Regions from separate parts of the Sulfitobacter profundi genome, predicted to be linked through region 1. Evidence: riboswitches for the same ligand, from Rfam matches in the RefSeq annotation. Region 1 holds a riboswitch; the other holds the start of a gene.
The links. A riboswitch is a leader RNA that binds a small molecule or an ion and turns the genes downstream of it on or off. The one in region 1 is predicted to bind thiamine pyrophosphate.
Positions count from the first base shown of each region.

Region 2: another riboswitch for thiamine pyrophosphate. It lies ahead of thiC (phosphomethylpyrimidine synthase ThiC); the one in region 1 lies ahead of thiD (bifunctional hydroxymethylpyrimidine kinase/phosphomethylpyrimidine kinase).

Region 1 covers NZ_JBHSWA010000001.1:101,434-105,641, forward strand. Annotated here, with positions in the region: partial or broken gene ACFQAU_RS00540 (error-prone DNA polymerase) at 1-1,799, shown strand, start outside; TPP riboswitch at 1,911-2,007, shown strand; partial or broken gene thiD (bifunctional hydroxymethylpyrimidine kinase/phosphomethylpyrimidine kinase) at 2,074-2,876, shown strand; gene ACFQAU_RS00550 (FAD-dependent oxidoreductase) at 2,869-3,849, shown strand; partial or broken gene ACFQAU_RS00555 (sulfur carrier protein ThiS) at 3,902-3,970, shown strand; gene ACFQAU_RS00560 (thiazole synthase) at 4,038-4,208, shown strand, end outside.
Region 2 covers NZ_JBHSWA010000005.1:18,135-22,342, forward strand. Annotated here, with positions in the region: partial or broken gene thiC (phosphomethylpyrimidine synthase ThiC) at 1-1,791, opposite strand, end outside; TPP riboswitch at 1,885-2,006, opposite strand; gene ACFQAU_RS21280 (Fe(3+) ABC transporter substrate-binding protein) at 2,594-3,610, opposite strand; partial or broken gene ACFQAU_RS21285 (transposase) at 3,841-3,996, shown strand.

The DNA.
Region 1 (4,208 bases):
GTCGGCGGTTTCATCCTGACCGAACGCCCCCTGACCGAGATCGTCCCCATCGGCAACGGCGCCATGCCCGAGCGCAGTTTCATCGAATGGGACAAGGACGACATCGACGCGCTGCAAATCTTCAAGGTCGATATCCTCGCCCTTGGCATGCTCACCTGCATCGCCAAATGCTTTGATCTGATCGAGGCGCATTACGACCGCCCGCTGGAACTGGCCACGGTCCCGGTGGAGGATCACGAGGACGACGCCACAGGGCGACCCACCTACGACATGCTCTGCCGGGGCGACAGTCTGGGCGTCTTTCAGGTCGAAAGCCGCGCGCAGATGGCGATGCTGCCGAAGCTGCGCCCCCGCGTGTTCTATGATCTGGTGATCGAGGTCGCCATCGTCCGCCCCGGCCCGATCCAAGGCGACATGGTCCACCCCTACCTGCGCCGCCGCCAGGGGATGGAGAGCGTCGTCTACCCCGCCCCCGGCCCGGCCTATCCGCAGGACGAGTTGTTCAGCATCCTCAGCCGGACGCTGGGCGTGCCGATCTTTCAAGAACAGGCGATGAAGATATCCATCGACGCGGCACAGTTTTCCCCGACCGAGGCGAACGAGCTGCGCAAGGCCATGGCCACCTTCCGCTCGCGCGGGACGATTGAAAAGCTACAAGACAAGATGGTGGGCCGGATGACCAACCGCGGCTATGACCCGGTCTTTGCGCAGCGCTGTTTTGACCAGATCAAGGGGTTCGGCGAATATGGCTTCCCCGAGAGCCATGCGGCGAGTTTTGCCAAGCTGGTCTATGTGTCCTCATGGATGAAATGCCACTACCCGGCGGCCTTTGCCTGCGCGCTGCTGAACTCGCAGCCGATGGGGTTTTACGCCCCCGCCCAGATCGTGCGCGACGCCCGCGAGCATCAGGTCGAGGTGCGCGCGGTTGATGTGAATTACTCCGACTGGAACTGCACGCTGGAGCCCTGCGGCGACGGTTTTGCCCTGCGGCTGGGGCTGCGCATGGTGGACGGGTTGCAGGAAAAAGCCGCCGCGCGGATCATGGACCGGCGCGAGGCGCCTTTGCGGATGTCGAAGACCTCAAGTCTCGCGCCGGGCTCGATGCCAAGGCGATCCGTCAACTGGCCGCCGCCGACACGATGCGCAGCATGGGGATCGACCGGCGTCAGGCGCTCTGGCAGGCCCAAGGGCTGCGCGACGCGCCCGCCTTGCCGATCTTTGACCATGCGGAGGCCGCGGCTCAGGGGCCGGAGCCGGAGGTCACCTTGCCGGTGATGCCGAAGGCCGAACAGGTCGTGGCCGACTACCAAACGCTGCGCCTGTCGCTGAAGGCGCATCCGATGTCCTTTTACCGCTCCAGCCTCGCCGCGCAGGGGTTTGCTTCGGCCCGCGATTTGGCACGCATGGGGCATGGGCGACGGGTCAAGCTCGCCGGGCTGGTGCTGGTGCGGCAAAAGCCGGGCAGCGCCAAGGGGGTCTGTTTCATCACGCTGGAGGATGAATGCGGCGTGGCGAACCTCGTGATCTGGCCTAATATGTTCAAGCTTTACCGCCCCACGATCATGGCCGCGCGGCTGCTGGTGGTCGAAGGGCGCGTGCAGACCGACGGGCGGGTGATCCATGTGGTGGCCGACCGGCTTAAGGACCGCTCTGACAGGCTTGCTTCGCTGTCGGACGCACCGATGCCCGGCATCACCACGCGGGGTGATCACCCGACCCATCCGCTGCCCGGTCAGGTGGCGATGCATAGCCATCCGCGCGACGCGCGTGTGATCCCGAAGTCGCGGGATTTTCATTAACGAATCTTCATGTATTTGATGAAGTGTGACTCGCAAATAGTTGATACAGAACGACAACTCATAAATTAACCATCACCAGTTGACCCTGCCAGCCCGCCTCGCTAGCCTGCCCGCAATCCGTTGGGGTGCCGCAAGGCTGAGAGGTGAAAACCGACCCATCGAACCTGATCCGGGTCGTACCGGCGTAGGGAACGGAACCAAGCATCGGCCCCACGCGGCCCGTCGTTTATCCCGTATCCACACGCCCTTGGCCCATCTAACACATGGGGGCCAAATGGCTTTTCAAGCACTGACGATTGCGGGGTCCGACAGCGGCGGCGGGGCGGGGATTCAGGCCGATCTGAAGACCTTCAGCGCGCTTGGCGTCTATGGGGCCAGCGTGCTCACCGCCGTGACGGCGCAGAACACACGCGCGGTGACCGGGGTTGAGATGATCTCTCCCGCGATGATCCGGGCGCAGATGGCGGCGGTCTTTGACGATCTGGCGATCGGTGCGGTGAAAATCGGCATGTTGGGCGATCCTGAAACGATCACTGCCGTGGCCGAGGGGCTGGCGGGCTGCGCCGCGCCTGTGGTGCTCGACCCGGTGATGGTGGCAAAATCCGGCGATGCGCTGCTCTCTGCCGAGGCGGTGGCGACACTGCGCGACCGGATGCTGCCCTTGGCCCATGTACTAACGCCAAACCTGCCCGAGGCCGCACGGCTGCTGGACAGGCCGGAAGCCACCAATGAGGCCACCATGCTGGAACAGGGCCGCGCCCTGCTCTCTGCCGGTCCCGGCGCGGTGCTGATGAAGGGCGGGCATGGCAAGGGGAGACCTGCGTCGATCTGCTGATCACCGCGGCTGAAACCCTGCGCCTTTCCGCGCCCCGCCAGCACACCGCCAACACCCACGGCACCGGCTGCACCCTTTCCGCCGCCATCGCCGCGGGGCTGGCGCGGGGGCAAACGTTGCCGCAGGCCGTGCAGGCTGCGCATGCCTATCTGCAACGCGCCATTGCCGCGGCGGATGCGCTGAACATTGGGCATGGCCACGGCCCGGTGCATCATTTCCACGCGGTTTGGCCCCATGAGTGACGTCACCATCATCGGCGCAGGCGTTGCGGGGCTTTGGGCCGCGCGGGCCTGTCTGGCGCAGGGGCTGCGGCCCCGGTTGGTCGACCGCAAAGGCACGCCCGGGCCGCATGGCTGTTCATGGTGGGCGGGCGGGATGCTCGCCCCCTTCTGCGAAGGCGCGCTGAGCGAGCCTGCGGTGGTGACCAACGGGCGGCGTGCCGCGGCGCTCTGGTCTGAGATCACCGAGGTCACCCATAGGGGCACGCTGGTCCTCGCCCCGGAACGGGACCGCGCTGAAATCCAGCGGTTCGCCGACCGGACCGACGGCCACACCCCTTGCGACGCCGAGGCCATCGCGGCGGTCGAGCACGAGCTTACCGGGCGTCATCGGCGCGGGCTGTTCTTTGAGGAGGAAGCGCACCTGAACCCGCGCCAAGCCCTGCATGATCTTACCCAAACGCTCGCCGCCCATGGGGTGAAGGTCGAGCCCACGCCCCTCACCCCATCCAAGGTCGCAGGCCCGGTGATCGACTGCCGTGGCATGGCCGCCAGCGCCGACCTACCCGGCCTGCGGGCGGTGCGCGGCGAGATGATCTTGCTGCGCGCGCCTGAGATCACCCTCACCCGCCCGATCCGCCTGCTGCACCCGCGCCACCCGCTCTATGTGGTGCCGCGCGGGAACGGAATTTATATGCTGGGCGCGACCCAGATCGAAAGCGCCAGTCGCGCCCAAATGACCGCGCGCTCGGCGCTGGAACTGCTCTCGGCGGCCTATGCGCTCGACCCGCGCTTTGCCGAAGGCGAGATCATTGAGATGGGCGCCGACCTGCGCCCCGCCTTTGCCGACAACCTTCCCGGCATCGTGCAACGCGGCGCAGTGCTGCATCTTAACGGATTGTTTCGGCACGGGTTTCTCATGGCACCGGCCTTGGCAGAACAGGCCGCAGCCTTTCTTGCAACAGCGACAACAGGGGATTTATTCCGTGAAAATTGAAGTGAACGGCGAAGCGCGTGAGGTCACTGCCACGCGGCTTAACGCGGTCTTGGTGGAGCTTGGCTGGGGCGAAGCCAAGGTCGCCACCGCACTCAACGGCAATTTCGTCCCCGCAGGCGCGCGGGGCGCGACGACGCTGAGCGATGGCGACCAGCTCGAAGTGCTCAGCGCCATGCAGGGGCTAAGCGATGCGCGACTTTTACGGCATTTCGCTGCCCCTGCCGCTGATGCTGGGCACCGCGCGCTATCCCTCGCCCGCGGTGATGGAGGCCGCCTTTCGCCAAAGTGCCGCCCCGGTGGCAACCGTTTCCCTGCGCCGCGAACAGGGTGCGGGTCAGGCGTTTTGGGATATGGTGCGC
Region 2 (4,208 bases), on a different contig from region 1:
TCAGACACATCAACCGGCATGTATAGGTTGCCGCCGTTGCGGAACTTTTGAGCCATTGCCTCCATCCCATCTTTGTGCGCTTCGGCCCGGATGTCATGGCTGATCCGCATGGAGCAGAATTTCGGCCCGCACATCGAACAGAAATGTGCCACCTTATGCGCCTCTTTCGGCAGCGTTTGATCATGAAAGTCACGCGCGGTTTCCGGGTCCAGCGAAAGGTTGAATTGATCCTCCCAACGGAACTCAAACCGGGCGCGGGACAAGGCATCGTCGCGCCGTTGTGCACCGGGCAGCCCTTTGGCCAAATCGGCAGCGTGAGCGGCGATTTTGTAGGTGACAACGCCAATTTTGACATCGTCACGGTCTGGCAGGCCAAGATGCTCTTTTGGGGTCACGTAACACAGCATTGCACATCCGAACCAACCAATCATCGCAGCGCCGATACCAGAGGTGATATGATCATACCCCGGCGCAATATCGGTCGTTAGTGGTCCAAGTGTGTAGAACGGCGCCTCGTGGCAGCACTCAAGCTGCTTGTCCATGTTTTCCTTGATCTTGTGCATGGCCACGTGGCCCGGCCCTTCAATCATCACCTGACAATCCTTGGCCCAAGCGACCTTCGTCAACTCGCCCAATGTTTCGAGCTCAGCAAATTGCGCTTCGTCATTGGCGTCTGCAACCGACCCCGGGCGCAGGCCATCGCCAAGACTGAACGATACATCATAGGCGCGGCAGATATCGCAAATCTCGTCGAAATTCTCGTACAGAAAGCTTTCCTTGTGGTGATGCAGGCACCATTTTGCCATGATAGCCCCCCGCGCGACACAATCCCCGTCACTCGGTTCACCGTCATTGGCACCATATGCAAACGCACGCCCGCATGAATGGTGAAGTAATCCACCCCCTGTTCGGCCTGTTCAATCAATGTGTCGCGGAAGACCTCCCATGTGAGATCCTCGGCAATTCCGTTAACCTTTTCCAGCGCTTGATAAATTGGCACGGTCCCAATGGGCACAGGGCTGTTCCGGATAATCCATTCGCGCGTGTTATGGATGTTGCGACCGGTCGAAAGGTCCATGACCGTATCGGCCCCCAGCGGATTGCCCAGACAAGCTTGTCCACTTCTTCTTCCATCGAAGATGTGACGGCAGACGTGCCCATATTGGCATTGATCTTCACTAGAAAATTGCGACCGATAATCATCGGTTCAATCTCTGGGTGGTTGATATTGGCGGGAATAATCGCCCGGCCGGCGGCGATTTCACCTCGCACAAACTCGGGCGTTACATAGTCTGGAATGTTTGCGCCAAAGTCATTGCCATCGCGCGGCGCAGATACCGCTTCACGCAACTGGTTTTCGCGAATGGCCACAAACTCCATTTCGGGCGTGACAATACCTGCCCGGGCATAGGCCAGTTGCGTTACCGCCTTGCCCTCTTTTGCACGATAGGGTTGCTGTTGCACCGGAAATTCAGGTGTCAAGCGATCACCCTGCACAAAGCCATTATCAGCGTCCTGCGTGTTCCGCCCCTGATAGGATTCGACGTCGCCGCGTCTGATGATCCAGTTTCGGCGCAAAACGGGCAAGCCATGTCTGATGTCGGTCAGATGGTTTGAATCGGTATATGGACCAGAACTGTCATAGACTGGCAGCGGCGGTTCACCTGCGGTCGGGTGAACCGAAATCTCGCGCAGGGGCACACGAATTTCGGGATATAGACTGCCTTTCACATAGATTTTGCGCGATGCAGGCAATTCACCTGTTGTGACTTTAGGATTCGGAATATTCATGGCGTGCTCCTCAAGTTGATAACTCAAAAAGACACAGACGATTTTTGGCTTGGAAACGGGCGCATGCCCCTGTCTGGCCACGCACCCAGTTCGGGAGGGGCGACCAATGCTTCCTACGCCAGTATCAACTGGGTCAGGTTCAAAGGGTCGCGACACTACAGCCTTGCTGTCAGTCGCCTCTCAGTCCCTCAGTTGGGACTCCCCTGCGTAAGATGTACGTATCTAATAGATTTCAGAAGAGCAAGGGCAGCCGATAAGGTACCGTCAGTGGCGAAGCCATTGCTGAAGGCATTTGATTGGCCGATATCCGCTCCGATCTTTGGTACTTTTACGGATGGTTGGCGTCGTGGGGCGCCTCTGACGGGCGGCCGAAGTGTGTTGTCACGTTAACTCGCCGAGTTTGCAAGCTCTCGCTTTCGGAAAGGCAAATGGCTGTTCTCTGCGCGGTTATTCAGCCCCTTGATCAACGTTCGGCATGCCACCTTGAAATGTCGGCGAGTTAACGTGACAATAGTTCCGGGATCTGGTGGATCGAATTGACGATGAATGAGGTGTCCTTAGATTTTGTAGATACTTACTTGGCAATTTGGGAACCGAGTAGAAGCGCGGATTCAGCCGCACAATCGGTTTAGGACGAGTTCAAGCGGAACTATGTAGCGCAGGTTTTTCATCCTAGCGACGGTCAGCTAGATGGCCGAGCGGCTCGGGTCGCGCCCTTTACGGTACCGGGATCGGCGATGATCGAAGCTAAAATAAAAGGCGGGCTCGAAAGCCCGCCTTCTGCGTTACTTGATGTGAAGTCTTATTCCCAGCCAACCGTGTCAAAGATTTTCTGCGCGGTGCCGATGTTCTCGGCCACGTCCGACAGGTTCACCTCGTCGGCTTTGAACTCACCCAACTGCTTTACGCTATCAGCCAGTTCAACGCCTTCCACCGTCGGGAACTCATCGTTACCGGCCGAGAAATAGACCTGCGCCTGATCAGAGGCGAGATACTCAAGGAACTTCACAGCATTCTCACGGTTCGGCGCGTTCTTGGCCACGCCGCCGCCGGAGAGGTTCATATGCGCGCCGTTGCCTTCTTGGTCCGGCCAGATCAGGCCGATCTTGTCGATATCGGCACTCACGCCGTCCACATCGGTGCGGATCGCGCGGGCGAAATAGTAGCTGTTGGATACCGCGATGTCGCATTCACCCGAGACGATGCCGCGCAGCTGGTCGGTGTCACCGCCCTGCGGTGCGCGCGCCATGTTGTCGACCACGCCCTGTGCCCATTCGGTCGCGGCTTCTTCACCCTCGTGCGTCACGATGGCAGCCAACAGAGTCTGGTTGTAGGTGTTGGTCGAGGACCGGATGCAGACCTGACCTTTGTAGGCAGGATCGGCGAGGTCCATGTAAGTCGCGGGTGGGGTGTCCAGCGTCTCTTTGTTAAAGAAGATGATCCGCGCGCGCTGCGACAGGCCGAACCACTGGTTGTCGTCGTCTTGCAGATTGCCGGGAATGCGCTCTTCAAGCGTGTCGCTCTCCACCGCTTGCAGCAGGCCCATGTCTTTGGCGCGCTTGAGGCGGCTGGTGTCGACGGTCAGCAGCAAGTCGGCGGGGGAGTTGGCACCCTCGGCTTCCATACGGGCCAGCAGTTCGTCGGCCTTGCCTTCGATGCGGTTAATGGTGATGCCAGTTGCTTCGGTAAAGTCGGAGTAAAGGCGCTCATCGGTGTCATAGTGACGGGCGGAGTAGAGGTTCAACTCGCCATCGGCCAGCGCGGGTAGTGCCAGCGACATCAGCGCGGCGGCGGCAGTCGATGTTTTGCAGAAGGTCATATCAGGGTCCTGTTCCAGTTTGGAGTAACTTGACTGAAACAGTAAGAAACAGATTTTAGACGCCCCTGCAACCAATTCCGATAAAATCGGTCAGAAGGTCCGGCACCATTTCCCGACGCAGACCATCAGCCATTGAGCGCACCGAGAGGCCGGGCTATGAGGGCGGAACAAACATCTCGACTTGTCTGGCTGCGCAATAGGACATTCCGTGGCTGCCTAGAAGGTAGCTCCGGAAGAAGGTCGAGATGCTCTTCACGCATCTCAAGCGCACCCTCGGCCTCGGAAGGCTCTGATTACGTGGCCCATGCGGTGCAAATGACGAATTCCTGCTCGCCGCAACCGCCCAAAATCTCCGGAAATTGGTCAAGATCTTTCCTGCACCGCAGCAAACGCGAAAAGCCCTACAGGAAAGGCGCTCGCGCCGCACGTTGCAAGATTTGGCGCAGATGAGTGTCTTTCTCCCAAGGCCGGTGCAGGACGATCATTACGATGGCATTGATCTCCTGCCATTCTGCAAGCAGGGATCGAAGATCATCGATCCCTTCAGCCCCTGACGCTCCGATGGCAATGACCGCTGCCGAAACTCCGCCATAACCTC